Regions from separate parts of the Bradyrhizobium sp. LA6.1 genome, predicted to be linked through region 4. Evidence: predicted binding sites of a transcription regulator. Region 4 holds the regulator's gene; each other region holds the start of a gene.
The links. Region 4 encodes LexA, which represses DNA repair genes until DNA is damaged. Its sites were predicted from a motif close to TGTTCNNNNTGTGTTCNG; they were not measured.

Region 1 (3,646 bases), on a different contig from region 4:
GCCTTTGCCCACCCTACGGCCCCGAACGCATATCTAGGGTGCAACCAGCGAATGGTTCTGTCGGTCCCAACGCCACAGCCGTTCGTTGGTCAGAAGCGTTCCGCCCCACCAGCGTCTGATCGGGTTTTGACGGCGGAAATCCTCCCGGCCTTCAAGGACCGCTTCCCCAAATTCGGTGAGCGATAGCCGGCTTCGGCGAAAGGCGGCGTTGCGGCCTCGCGCATCGTGCGGGGCCAGCGTCGCGAGTTTCGGATCGAGACCCGTGATCACCGGCATTGGGCCGGACCCAAGCCCTTCGAGCAGCGGGCCCAATTCCCATTGATCGAGCACGCGCGTTTGCAGCGGACCGTCCGGTTGAAACAGCTCCTTGGTACGGTTGTGCCCCCGCGCAATCAGGTCGAGAAGCCGCGCTTCCGTCGTACCTAGTCCGGTGATTGGTGATGGCAGTTCTGCCAGCAATTGTTCCATCGCAGGCTTCAGGAAGGGCAGCCTGGGGAAATCCCTGCCGAGCAATCCGAAACAGAGCTCCGGCGTTGGCGCCCGGTAGGCTTCCCAGGCCATGTTGGCGATCTCGAAGTCGCAGTCCGCGACCTCCAATTCCCGCACCATACGATCGCGAAGCTCTGTGCCGTCCGCTCCGCGCAGATCGAAATTGACACGTCGCAATCTCAGACGATCGGTGATCGATGGATGGGACCGCAAATAATCGAGGATCCAGATCAGTTGCAACTGACTATTGGGCTCAGGGTCGAACCACAGCTCGATGAGATCGACGCCATAGGTCTCGCAAAACCAAATCAGGCCTGTCTCCTTGTGCGCGAGACCGGTCTGAGGCAACCGGCCAACAAGATCGGACCAACGCACCTCTGGATCGCCTCTGACATAGCCTCCCGTCAGGTATTGCTCGAGGTGATGCGAGGTAGGCAGTGGCCCCGAAACGAAGCGAAAGATGAACGGGACGACCATGTCGGCGCGATCCGCATGGGCAAGACCGACGCCGGACGAACTGGTCAGGATCACGCGTTTCATCGCGAACGCCCCCAAAACGAAACGGGCACTGACGACGTCGGCAACTCAACGTCTTCAGCGCCCGCTCCTCGCGAAAAATTTTCGCGTTAGGTCTTACTCGTCCGCCGGCTCCTCGCCGTCGGCGTCGCGCTCGGGGGTGCCGGCGAGAATCTGCTCGGCAATCAGGCCGGAGTTCTGGCGGATCGAGGTCTCGATCTTGGCGGTGATGTCAGGGTTGGCCTTCAAAAACGCTTTCGAGTTCTCGCGGCCCTGGCCGAGGCGCTGGCTGTCGTAGGAGAACCAGGCGCCGGACTTTTCGACGATGCCGGCCTTGACGCCGAGATCGAGGATCTCGCCCATCTTGGAGACGCCCTCGCCGTACATGATGTCGAATTCGACCTGCTTGAACGGCGGCGCCAGCTTGTTCTTCACCACCTTGACGCGCGTGGTGTTGCCGACCACTTCGTCGCGCTCCTTGATCGCGCCGATGCGGCGGATGTCGAGGCGGACGGAGGCATAGAATTTCAGCGCGTTGCCGCCGGTCGTGGTTTCCGGCGAGCCGTACATCACACCGATCTTCATGCGGATCTGGTTGATGAAGATCACCATGGTGTTGGATTTGTTGATGGAGGCCGTCAGCTTGCGCAGCGCCTGGCTCATCAGACGGGCCTGGAGACCCGGCAGCGCATCGCCCATCTCGCCTTCGAGTTCGGCCTTCGGCACCAGAGCCGCGACCGAATCGACCACCAGCACGTCCACCGCACCCGAGCGCACCAGCGTGTCGCAGATTTCCAGCGCCTGCTCGCCCGTGTCCGGCTGCGAAATCAGGAGCTCGTCGATGTTGACGCCCAGCTTGCGCGCATAGACCGGGTCGAGCGCGTGCTCGGCGTCGATGAAGGCGCAGATTCCGCCCTTCTTCTGCGCTTCCGCCACCGTGTGCAGCGCCAGCGTGGTCTTGCCCGAGGATTCCGGCCCGTAGATTTCCACGACGCGCCCCTTCGGCAGACCACCGATCCCAAGCGCAATGTCGAGCCCGAGGGAACCCGAGGACACCGCCTCGACATCCATCGACCGGTCGTTCTTGCCGAGCTTCATCACCGAGCCCTTGCCGAACTGGCGCTCGATCTGGGAGAGCGCGGCGGCCAGAGCTTTACTCTTGTCCATGGAAGATCCTTCGACGATACGCAGGGCAGTGTTGGACATTGGGTCGTGCTCCTTATGGCGAGGATTCGCTAGAGGGACAAACGATTGGCGGGGCGGGCCGGCGATAAAAACAATGTACCCTATTTGTTCCGGGTTCGCAATATGTTCTTTCACGGATTTGGGCGCTGGCCTGTTTCTGGCGACATTGGCCTGGTTTGAAATGACACGTGGCCTGTTTTGTTCTGGGCCAACCATGCGGTGTATCCGCGAGCGGAACGTCGCCGTCATAAATCCGCAATCCCTAGCGAATCTTTTGGGGTGTTTGGCCTGTCTGAGGATGGCGCCGCTAGTCGTATGGGAGCCTGGGTGATGACCGAAAACACGCAGCAGCAGGCGGACAGGCGCAATCGGCTATTGGAAGCCGCCACGCAGGAAATGATCAAATTCGAACAGAAGGAAAATGAATTCCGCAGGCGAGATCGCGAGGAGCGCGCGGCGGAGCTTCGTCTGCCTCTGGATAAGATCAACGTCCACTGAGCGGCGCCGACAGTTTCACACGACTGTCATGGCACGTTCCTAGCATTGTCATGCGACGGGGGTCCGGCGCGCGGCTCTCCGTCCAACCTCGGCCTAGACCACCAGATGGGCGGAGAGCTCGCCGACCTCCCGAACCATCGCGGCACGCCCGGCCCACAACGTCCTTTCATCCGGATATTCTGATGATCAGAAGATCGCGGCCGTTGCAGGCGGTGGCCCGATCCCCTCTCCCCTCTGAGGTGTCCCGCCGCGTGACATAAAACCTTGGCACAGGTTGTGCACACTCATCATCACCGGGGTTTTGCATCCACCTCTCCGGGGCTGGAAAGCCGCCGCCCGCGCGACATTTAAGCGGGCGGCGTTTTTATTAATGTCGCAGTCCGGCAGTCCCGCTGTCCTAATTGGGACGGCACCCGGATTTGGTACTTGCCTGTTCCCGCCGGGGCTGAGCGCGCCCCCCTACGCAAAGCGCGCACAGCCGAGACCGGCTCGCACATGAGCGAGTGGCTGACATCGCCGGGGCTTCAGCCGCCAAAGCCGGCCTAGAAGCAGACGGCGCCTGAGGTATCGCGTTGCCCGGGATAGATCCGGATTCGTCCCGGCGTGGTCATTCGCGTTGGCGGCATCAACGCTTGAGGGTGAAGGTTTTCCAAATTCTGCGGGCGTCCCGATGAACCTTGGCACGAGACGTGCTGACATAACGGTATCGGGATTTTGCAGTTTCCCTCCCGGGGCTGGTAAGCCGCCGTCCGCGCTTCATTTAAGCGGACGGCGTTCTTGCTTCTGAAGCCCAACAAGCAACCTGTCCTGACTTGATGTTCCGAGTGTCCTGATTGGGACAGCACCCGGGTTTGGGCACTGGCCTGTTTCCGACCTCACTGTCCGATTTTGAAACGAGCCGTGGCCGGATTTGAAGTCGTTCAATTGTCGCGAGGTGAGACAGCACGTCGCGGCAGGA
Region 2 (3,646 bases), on a different contig from region 4:
AACGGCGCGGCAAGCTCGACGATGTGATGCTCCGGCTCGAACCAGGCGACGTAATGCGCCGCGCGCTCGCGTCCGATCTCGCGGAAGCGCACGAAGGCATGCATCTTGTGCTCGTCGCGATGGACTGCTCTTGCCATGGCGGTGACTTGCGCGACATCGGGATCGGTCGCGACCTCGATGAGATCGTGATTGTCTTTCAAGCGCCAGAGCAGGCGATAGAGGATCGCAAAGCGCTCGCCGTCGCGATGCAGGATCGCGGCCTTGGCGAGCTCGACGAATTTTGCCGAGACGTTGAAGGTGCCGTCGTTTACCTCAAATATCGGAGACGGCGCGGGCGGTGCGAACAGCTCGGCTTCGCCGCCTTGTACGGTCCAGGTGGCATCGGTTGGCGGCACATGATGCAGCACGAGCGACCGCGCGGCTTTGCGCCAGCCGTCGAAATCGGTTTCGGTGTCGAGGGTGATGTACTGCATCAGAAGCCAAACCCCAGTTGTGTTGCCTTCGGCTTGAACCGTTCGATCAGCCGCGCCTCGTCGAGGCGGTGCGGCGCGGGGCGGTGATCGCTGAGGACGATGAAAGGCAGCGCCTTGTTGCGGGGCACGTGCAGCCGCGCGAGATCGGAGAGGCGGATCGTGGTGGTGCGCCGGGTCGCGATGATGCGTTCGACCGCCTTGGTGCCGAAGCCGGGCACGCGCAACAGCTCCTCGCGGCTGGCGCGGTTGACGTCGAGCGGGAAGCGGTCGCGATGGCGCAGCGCCCAGGCGAGCTTCGGATCGATGTCGAGCGGCAGCATCGCGTTGTCATCGACGATCTCCGCAACGTCGAAACCGTAGAACCGCATCAGCCAGTCGGCCTGGTAGAGCCGGTGCTCGCGCAGCAGCGGCGGCTGTACCAGAGGCAAAGCGCGGCTGGCATCGGGGATCGGGCTGAAGGCGGAGTAATAGACGCGCCGCAGCCTGTAGGAGCCATAGAGATTGGAGCTGGTGTGGAGAATGGTGTGATCGGAGGCCGCGTCGGCGCCGACGATCATCTGCGTGCTCTGTCCGGCGGGCGCGAAGCGCTGCGGCCTCGCCTTCGTCTTTGTGCTGCGGTTTTCCTCAGCCTCGTCGAGCTTCAGCCGCAGCCGGCCCATGGTGCGGCGGATCGCGCGCACATCCTTTTCCGGTGCGTATTGCTGCAGGCTCGTCTCCTCAGGCATCTCGATGTTGATGGAGAGGCGATCTGCATATTTGCCGGCTTCCGCGATCAGCGCGTCGTCGGCCTCGGGAATGGTCTTGAGATGGATGTAGCCGCGAAAGTGATGCTCCTCGCGCAGTTTGCGCGCGACGCTGACCACCTGCTCCATGGTGTAGTCGGGGCTGCGGATGATGCCGGAGGAGAGAAACAAGCCCTCGATGTAATTGCGCCGGTAGAAGTCGAGCGTGAGCTTGACCACTTCGTCGATGGTGAAGCGGGCACGCGGCACGTTGGAAGAGGCGCGGTTGACGCAATAAAGGCAGTTGTAATTGCAGGCGTTGGTCAGGAGCACTTTGAGCAGCGAGATGCAGCGTCCGTCCGGCGCGTAGGAATGGCAGATGCCCATGCCCGGTGCGGTCGAGCCCATGCCCTTGCCGTCGCTGGAATCCCGCTTCTCGGTGCCGCTGGAGGCGCACGACGCATCGTATTTGGCGGCATCAGCCAGAATCTCCAGCTTGCGTTGTACGTCCATCGTGGAATCCCTTTGATTCAGCTTACGAATCCGGATGAGCACCAATTCGATTGACTCCCCGGCCGCTGTTAGCTTTATATTAGAACATATCATGAACAAATGAGCCAGCCGCAGGTTCTTATTTTTGAGAACCTCGGCAATCACCTCTGAAGGAGCGGCGTATATGAGCGGCGCACGGATGAACGCGCTTGCGACCTTGCGCGGCCAGATCGAGCGCATCGAGACGGCGGAGGTCGTGCATCAGCACGATCGCGTCGCGCTCGGCCACGACGAGGTCGACAGCGCGCTGAAGGGCGGGCTCGCGCGCGCGGTGATCCACGAGGTGTTTTGCGAGGGCCGGCAGGGAACCGCCGCGACGGGTTTTGTCATGGGGCTTGCGGGGCGTGTCTCGCGGCGCCGGCCGCTGCTGTGGGTGCGGCAGGATTTTTCGGAACTCGAGACCGGCGCGCTGTCGATGAGCGGGCTTGCCGAGATCGGTCTCGATCCGCGCCGCGTGGTGATGGTGCGCGCCGCCGATGTCGAGAGCGCGTTGCGGACCTCGGCCGATGCGCTCGCCTGCGACGCGCTTGGCGCCGTCGTGCTCGAGCTCTGGGGTGAGACGCGGCAGTTCGATCTCGTGGCGAGCCGTAAGCTGACACTGGCCGCGCAATCGTCCGGTGTCACCGGCCTGATGTTGCGGATGGCCGCGCAGCCGCTGCCCTCGACCGCGGAGACGCGATGGATGCTGCGCGCGGCGCATTCGCCGCCGGGCCCGGCATGGAGTGCCTGGGGCGCGCCGCGCTTCGATGCCGAGCTCTTGCGCAATCGTCATGGCCCCTGCGGCCGGTGGATCATGGAATGGAAATGTGATGAGTGCCAGTTCTCTGAACCGTCGACGTATCCTCAGCCTGTGGCTGCCACGCCTGCCCATCGATCGGATTCAGCGGTTCTTCGGCGCGCTGGGTAAGACCAATGATCCGAGCATCGTCGTCATCAAGGACAACAATGCGCTGGTGATCCATGCGCTGGACGAAGCCGCCGAGCGCCTCGGCTTGCACATCGGCCAGCCCCTGGCCAATGCACGGGCGATGTGTCCGGACTTGAAAGTGTTCGACGCCGATGTCGTGGCCGATGCGAAGACGCTCAGCGACGTCGCCGACTGGTGCGATCGCTTCACGCCGCTGGTGGCGCTCGATCCGCCGCACGGGCTGTTTCTGGACATCACCGGCTGCGCGCATCTGTTCGGCGGCGAGGCTGCGTTGTTGCAGACCTTCGTCCGCGGGCTCGCCCGTCAGGGTTTTGCCGTCAGCGCGGCGATCGCCGGCACCTCGGTCTGCGCGCGCACGCTGACGCGGCAGGCCTCCGGCACCATCGTCGCCGATGGCGGGGAGGCGGCGGCGGTCAGCCGGCTGCCGGTGTCCGCGCTCGGTGCGGGCGAGGCCATCACCACGGGCCTGCGTCGCGCCGGCCTGAAAACCATCGGCGATGTCGCCTCGCGCGAGCCGCATGAGATCACGGCGCGGTTCGGCGCGCGGTTCTCCACGCTGCTCGCGCATGCGCAGGGGCATGGCGATGCCCCGATCAATCCGCGCAAACCGCTGCCGGATTACATCGTGGAGAAGCGCTTTGCCGAACCGATCGCCACCGACACCATGATCGCGATGACGCTGTCGCGGCTGGCCGACACGCTGATCGCGTCCATGGAGAAGCAGGGCAAGGGTGCGCGGCGCCTGGAAGCCGCCTTCTTTCGCACCGACGGCGTGGTGCGCGCGATCATGGTCGAGACCGGGCGGCCGGTCACGCAAAGCAAAGTCATCGACCGGCTGTTCCGCGAGCGCCTCGATGCGCTCGCCGATCCGCTGGATCCCGGCTTCGGTTTCGACATGGTACGACTGTCGGCAAGCCGCACCGAGATCGTGGTGCAGGAGCAGCGCGATCTCGACGCCCATGTCCATGACA
Region 3 (3,646 bases), 160 kb from region 4:
TCTACGCGAAGGGTGGTGCGATGGTTGTGAGCGACAAATACGAGGGCTTCACCACGGCCACCGGCTTCGTGTTCGACAGGGCGAATGAAACGCGCTGGGGCGGAGCGGTTGGTGCTGGCCTCGATTTCGGCGTAACGCCCAACATCGTGGTCGGCGTCGATTATGTGCACGGCATCATGGGATCGCGCGACAACCGCTTTACGTTCAACAACGGCACGTTCTCGCGCGCCGATCGGATCCGCCAGGACGTTGACATTGCAACGGCCCGCGTCAGTTACAGGTTCGGCGGCCCCCTCATCGCCAAATACTGATCTTCGCCTCCGACGCCATCGCGTTACGAAAGGCCGGCCTTGCGCCGGCCTTTTTGTTTTCGCGCGAGGGTGCACCCAACCGTCTTGGAGTCGTGAGGCGCGCGCAAGGCGTCCGCTAATGGCTTTGGCGAGTTGGGGACGTGACATGAAGACGTGGATGCTGGCTGCGGTCAGCCTGTTCGCACTCGGTGCGGTCGCGCCGGCTACCGCCGCCGATCTCCCGATCTACAAGGCGCAGGCGGCCGCCGTTCCCGTCTATGACTGGAGCGGCATCTATGCCGGCATCAACGGCGGCGGCGGCTTGGCCCATGCCTGCTGGGGCGTGACCCGCGCGCTCGGCATCGCTGTCGATCCGGCCGTTGGCGAAGGCTGTCACAATGCGGGCGGTGGCACGGTCGGCGGACAGCTCGGTTATCGCTGGCAGAAGTCGCGTTGGGTGTTCGGCATCGAGGGCCAGGGCAACTGGGCCGACTTCAAGGGCAGCAATGTCAGCGTGGCGCTGCCGCTGTTCACCAACCAGACCAAGATCGACAGCTTCGGCCTGTTCACTGGCCAGATGGGCTACGCCGTCAACAACCTGCTCCTCTATGGCAAGGCCGGCGCCGCGGTGGCGCACGACAAGTACGACACCTTCGTCCCCGGCGTCCCGGCCGCGGTGTTCAACAGCGTCAACCAGACCCGCTGGGGCTACACCATCGGCATCGGCGTGGAATGGGGCTTTGCCGAGAACTGGTCGGTCGGCGGCGAGTACAACCATGTCTTCCTCGGCCATCACAGCGCCGACTTCGCAACGCTCGTCGGCGGCTTCGCCCCGCGCACCGACCGGATCGGCCAGGATATCGACATGGGCCTGATCCGCATCAATTACCGCTGGGGCGGCCCGGTCGTCGCCAAATACTGAGACAAAGCTTCCCACAGGAACCTCCAAGTCCTGATCATGTGCGGATTGCCCCAAATCCGCATTCAAACGCGAACGAAGGGCTGGCCTCGCGCCGGCCCTTCGCATGTTCTGGGGGCCCTGCTCCTGCCAGATGCCGCCAGCGCGCCAACAATCCGTTGACGATTCGCACTCGCCACTGGAAATCCGCTCCCGTTCTTCCTACGTTCGCTGCCATACCCATCGGCGCCGATCCCGGTTCCGGGCGACGCGCGCCTTTTTTGTTGGCGCGATCGCGCACCTTTGGGATTCCTTGAGGGCAACTCGGATGGATGAAGTGATCAAGGCGAAGCGCCAACAGCAGAACGCGGGATCCAGCCTGCGCGCAATTACGATCCGTGGCGCGCGCGAGCACAACCTCAAGAATGTCGACGTCGAGATCCCCCGCGACAAGCTGGTGGTGTTCACCGGGCTGTCAGGCTCCGGCAAATCCTCGCTCGCCTTCGACACCATCTACGCCGAGGGCCAGCGCCGCTACGTCGAATCGCTGTCGGCCTATGCGCGCCAGTTCCTGGAGATGATGCAGAAGCCTGACGTCGACCAGATCGACGGCCTGTCGCCGGCGATCTCGATCGAGCAGAAGACCACGTCGAAGAACCCGCGCTCGACCGTCGGCACCGTCACCGAGATCTACGACTACATGCGCCTGCTCTGGGCGCGCGTCGGCGTGCCCTATTCGCCCGCCACGGGTCTGCCGATCGAGAGCCAGACCGTCTCGCAGATGGTCGACCGCGTGCTGGCGCTGCCCGAGGGCACCCGCCTCTATCTGCTCGCCCCCGTCGTACGCGGCCGCAAGGGCGAGTACCGGAAGGAGCTCGCCGAATGGCTCAAGAAGGGCTTTCAGCGCGTCAAGATCGACGGCACCTTCCATGAGCTGGCGGAAGCGCCCACGCTCGACAAGAAATTTCCGCACGACATCGACGTCGTGGTCGACCGCATCGTGGTGCGCGCCGACATCGGCCAGCGCCTCGCCGAAAGCTTTGAGACCGCGCTGAAGCTCGCGGAGGGCCTCGCCGTCGTCGAGTTCGCCGATGCGGCTGCAGCGGCTGCGCCCGCCGAGGAGAAGAAGAAGACCGCCAAAATTCACGACAAGAGCGGGCCCGAGCGCATCCTGTTCTCGGAAAAATTCGCTTGCCCCGTCTCCGGCTTCACGATTCCGGAGATCGAGCCGCGCCTGTTCTCGTTCAACAATCCCTACGGCGCCTGCCCGGCCTGCGGCGGCCTCGGCGTCGAGCAGCATGTCGACGAAGACCTCGTCATCCCCGACAAGGAGCTCGCCATCGGCAAGGGCGCGATCGCGCCCTGGGCCAAGTCGTCGTCGCCTTACTATATTCAGACGCTGACCGCGCTCGGCAAGCACTACAAGTTCACGCTGACCACCAAATGGAAGGATCTGCCGAAGAAGACGCAGAACGCGATCCTCCTTGGCTCGGGCGAGGACGAGATCAAGTTCTCCTACGAGGACGGCGTCCGCTCCTACGACACCAAGAAGCCGTTCGAGGGCGTCATCACCAACATCAACCGCCGCTATCGCGAGACCGAGAGCGAGTGGGCGCGCGAGGAGCTCGCAAAGTATTTCCACGACGTCCCCTGCGAGGGCTGCAAGGGTTTCCGGCTGAAGCCCGAGGCGCTCTGCGTCAAGATCGGCGGCAAGCATATCGGCGAGATCTCGGAACTGTCGGTCAGGAAGGCCGGCGAATGGTTCGAGACCGTGCCCGAGGCGCTGAACACGCAGCAGAACGAGATCGCCGGCCGCATCCTCAAGGAGATTCGCGAGCGCCTCACCTTCCTGCTCGACGTCGGCCTCAACTACCTCACTCTGTCCCGCTCCTCCGGCACGCTGTCCGGCGGCGAGAGCCAGCGCATCCGCCTCGCCTCGCAGATCGGCTCGGGACTGACGGGCGTGCTCTACGTGCTGGACGAGCCCTCGATCGGCCTGCACCAGCGCGACAACGCCCGCCTGCTCGACACGCTGAAGCGCCTGCGCGACCTCGGCAACACCGTGATCGTCGTCGAGCATGACGAGGACGCGATCCTGCTCGCCGATTACGTCCTCGACATCGGGCCCGGCGCCGGCATGCATGGCGGCAACATCGTCGCCGAAGGCACGCCCGCCGAGATCATGCGCAACCCGAAATCGCTGACCGGCAAATATCTCACCGGCGAGCTCGAGGTCGAGGTGCCGGAGCGGCGCCCGCCGAACCATCGCCGCACCATCAAGGTGGTCAACGCGCGCGGCAACAACCTCAAGAACGTCACGGCCGAGATTCCGCTCGGCCTGTTCACGGCCGTCACCGGCGTCTCCGGCGGCGGCAAGTCGACGCTGCTGATCGACACGCTCTACAAGGCCATCGCCCGCAAGCTGAACAACGCCAGCGAAGGCGCCGCCCCCCACGAT
Region 4 (3,646 bases):
TCACCAAGCAGGCCTCTCTGCTGATGAAATTCGCCAGAACCACCTCGGATTCTGACCTTTCCGCAAGACTGATCAGCAAGGCCGCCGACCTGAAATCCCAGGCCGACCCGCTGCCTGACAAGGATCAGGGCCCCGCAGCGCCGGACGTCAGTCCGTACAAGCAGCCGGGGGGCTGACCGATGCTGGCCGTGGCTCTCGTCTTTCTCGTCCTCGCCATGGCCATCCTCGTACCGGTCTGTCTCGCCTTCTGGATCATGCCGCGGCGGACTTGATGCTCACCCTTCATCGCAGAGCGGATGACGCAGGATAAATCATCCTGCGCGGCCACTGTTTTGCCTCTGCGCCTGCACTCGGCTAGAACTCTCGCCGCCGATTTGCCCGAACGGGCCCAGCAGGAGTTTTCACCCGTGGCCCTGATGCCGGTTTCCGACGCGCTCGCCGCGGTGCTGGCGGGCGCAGAGCCGCTGCCTGAAGAGATGATCGCGCTCGACGCAGCCTTCCACCGCGTGCTCGCACGCGACGTCGCCGCGCGGCGCACGCAGCCGCCGCAGGCGATGTCGGCAATGGACGGCTATGCGGTGCGCGCGGTCGATGCGGCGAAGATCGACTCCCAGCTCACCCTGATCGGCGAGGTCGCGGCGGGCCGCCCGTTTGCGGGATCGGTCGGCGCCGGCGAGGCCGTGCGTATCTTCACCGGCGGTGTCGTTCCCGATGGCGCTGATGCGGTCGTGATCCAGGAGGACACGATTGCGGACGGCAAGCGCGTCACCATCAAGGAAGCCGCCGTAACGGGGCGGCACATCCGCCCCGCCGGCGTCGACTTCTCGGAAGGCGACGTGCTGCTGCGCAAAGGGGCCCGGCTCACCGAGCGCGACCTCGCGCTCGCCGCCGGCATGAATTACCCGCAACTGCCAGTCCGGCGACGCCCGAAGGTCGCGATCCTCGCCACCGGCGACGAGCTGGTGATGCCGGGTACGACGCCGGGCCACGGCCAGATCGTCTATTCCAACGGCTACGCCCTGCACGCGCTCGCCCGCAGCGAGGGCGCCGATACCATCGACCTCGGCGTGGCCGCCGATACGCTTGAGGCGACCACGGCCGGCATCGGCCGCGCGCGGGAGAGCGGCGCCGACATCCTGATCACGACCGGCGGCGCGTCGGTCGGGGACCACGATCTGGTCCAGCAGGCGCTGAGGGACGAAGGTATCTCGATGGCGTTCTGGAAGATCGCGATGCGGCCGGGCAAGCCGATGATGAACGGGCGGCTCGGCGCGATGCGCGTGATCGGCCTGCCCGGCAATCCGGTGTCATCCTATGTTTGCGGCTTCCTGTTCATGGTGCCGTTGATTCGCGCGCTTTCGGGCCGTTCGATGATTCATCACCGCCGCGAACGCGCGGTGCTGGGCCGCGATGTCGGCGCCAATGACCAGCGCGAGGATTATCTGCGCGCACGCCTCGAGCTGCGCGACGACGGCACGCTCCTCGCCCTCCCCGTCAATCACCAGGATTCCTCGCTGCTTGCGAATCTCGCTGCGGCACAGGCACTTCTCGTGCGCGCGCCATTCGCGCCGAAGGCCCAAGCCGGCACGCCTTGCGAGGTCTTGCGACTGCCCGTCTGATTGCTTCGTTCGCGTGCGTTCCGCGAACTTTGTCGCGTTCACGGTAAATTAAGCAGTTGCGGAACATGTATCGAACATATAGTGTCCGTTCATGATTTGTTTCGAGAATGTAGCGGCTTACTGCTGAATTCAGCGTCTCGGAATCGAACGACATCAACCGGGGGATTTTGGTCGAGATGTTAACGCGCAAACAATACGAGCTCCTGCGGTTCATCAGCGAACGGCTGAAGGAAAGCGGCGTGCCGCCCTCCTTCGACGAGATGAAGGACGCGCTCGACCTGCGCTCGAAATCGGGCATCCATCGCCTGATCACCGCGCTCGAGGAGCGCGGCTTCATCCGGCGCTTGCCCAACCGCGCCCGCGCCATCGAGGTGATCAAGCTGCCCGAGCTTCAGGCCGCCGCCGGCAGCCGTCGCGGCTTCACGCCGAGCGTCATCGAAGGCAATCTCGGCAAGGTCCGCACGACTTCGAGCCCGCCGGCGGACGAGGGCGAGCGCCCCGTCGCGGTCCCCGTGATGGGCCGCATCGCGGCCGGTACGCCGATCGAGGCCTTGCAGACCCGCAGCCACACCATCAGCGTACCGCCTGACATGCTCGGCTCGGGCGAACATTACGCGCTCGAAGTGCGCGGCGATTCCATGGTCGAGGCCGGCATTCTCGACGGCGACATGGCGCTGATCCAGCGCAACGAGAGCGCCGATACCGGCGATATCGTGGTGGCGCTGATCGACGACGAGGAGGCGACGCTGAAGCGCTTCCGCCGCCGCGGCGCCTCGATCGCGCTCGAGCCCGCCAATGCGGCCTATGAGGTCCGCATTCTGCCGCCCAACCGGGTGAAGATCCAGGGCAAGCTGATCGGGCTGTACCGGAAGTATTGATACCGGACGTGCCGGTATCGGTTATTTGGCGCCCCGCGCGCTTTCGATCGGCATCGCCGATCCGAGATTGGAGCGGACGATTGTCCGCTTCCGCTGGATAGTCTTTCTGGTTTCGCGCAGATTATCCGGCCCCTCCTCCAGCGGTAAATCCTCGGCACGCCGCACGAAGCAGCCCTGCTTCGCGGCCTTCAGGTTCGAGGAGAAGTCATCCGCCGGATCGTTCTGAGCACACTTGCTGTGGCGCTGATCGCAGCATCAGCGTCGCAAGCCTTGGACGTACAAGCCTTGGCCGTGCAAGCCTTGGCCGTGCAAGCCTTGGCCGCGCAATCGCGGCCCCATGTCCGCAAGGATACCGCCATGAGCGAGCAAGTCCGCAAGGCCCTCGACGCCGTCGACCAACCGTCGCGGCCGGGCTGGCAATATTCCGGCTGGTCGGCGCCTGCGGGGCGCTGACACGCGCCTGCAGAATGCAAAGGGGCGGGCTTTGTTCCTGGTGGATTCGGGAAAGTTAATGTGATTGCGGCCTGCGGCGGCGAGCCGTAGATTTGCCTACAACCCGGCAGAACGTTTGGTATTTCCACTCTGATAGAGGCCTGCGCCTCGATTAAGAGACGTGGGTCGCTATCCCTGCATGAGGAGCACCCGATGTGTGACTACAGCCTGCATGCCGTCGCGTCGCGTCCCGCCGAAGTCGGCGAGACGATCGTCACGACAACCTTCCGCGGCACCTCGACGCGCGGCTTTGCCTCCGCGGCCGATCCGACCGTCGCGGTCTGCCTGCTCCCGGGGACGGAGCTCGCGTTCGCCGACAACGTCCGCTACGACAATCGCTGGATCTGGACGCGCACCGTCAATTCGCGCGTCGGCAAGTTCGGCAAGATCGATCCGCACATTCCCGATCGCCATCATGATGCGATCGAATTCCCCGACGGCAAATCCGTGCTGGTGACGCAGCTGGTCGAAGGCCAGCGCGCGACCGTGCTGCAGCTACCGGTGACCCAGCCGCTCGGCGAGCGCGAGCACAAGCCGCAGACCATCACCGACAGCCGGACAACCATCACCCGCCTGCCGATCGGCTGATGCAGCCATTCCCGGCCGGCAGGTCGGGCCAGGATTGAAATCGCCATCGCCGGCCGAGGCCGGCGAGAT

Region 1: the regulator LexA is predicted to act here: its motif matches at 2,286-2,303, upstream of recA (recombinase RecA).
Region 2: the regulator LexA is predicted to act here: its motif matches at 1,789-1,806, upstream of ABIB99_RS02255 (putative DNA modification/repair radical SAM protein).
Region 3: the regulator LexA is predicted to act here: its motif matches at 1,403-1,420, upstream of uvrA (excinuclease ABC subunit UvrA).

Annotation. Positions count from the first base shown of each region.
Region 1 covers NZ_JBEPQK010000002.1:338,523-342,168, reverse strand. Annotated here, with positions in the region: gene ABIB99_RS05180 (hypothetical protein) at 34-1,029, opposite strand; gene recA (recombinase RecA) at 1,123-2,211, opposite strand; gene ABIB99_RS05170 (hypothetical protein) at 2,521-2,688, shown strand.
Region 2 covers NZ_JBEPQK010000001.1:505,026-508,671, forward strand. Annotated here, with positions in the region: gene ABIB99_RS02250 (UdgX family uracil-DNA binding protein) at 1-473, opposite strand, end outside; gene ABIB99_RS02255 (putative DNA modification/repair radical SAM protein) at 473-1,708, opposite strand; gene ABIB99_RS02260 (ImuA family protein) at 1,872-2,654, shown strand; gene ABIB99_RS02265 (Y-family DNA polymerase) at 2,557-3,646, shown strand, end outside.
Region 3 covers NZ_JBEPQK010000003.1:298,195-301,840, reverse strand. Annotated here, with positions in the region: gene ABIB99_RS08560 (outer membrane protein) at 1-311, shown strand, start outside; gene ABIB99_RS08555 (outer membrane protein) at 457-1,212, shown strand; gene uvrA (excinuclease ABC subunit UvrA) at 1,517-3,646, shown strand, end outside.
Region 4 covers NZ_JBEPQK010000003.1:142,241-145,886, reverse strand. Annotated here, with positions in the region: gene ABIB99_RS07835 (hypothetical protein) at 1-176, shown strand, start outside; gene ABIB99_RS07830 (molybdopterin molybdotransferase MoeA) at 408-1,619, shown strand; gene lexA (transcriptional repressor LexA) at 1,796-2,497, shown strand; gene ABIB99_RS07820 (hypothetical protein) at 3,143-3,577, shown strand.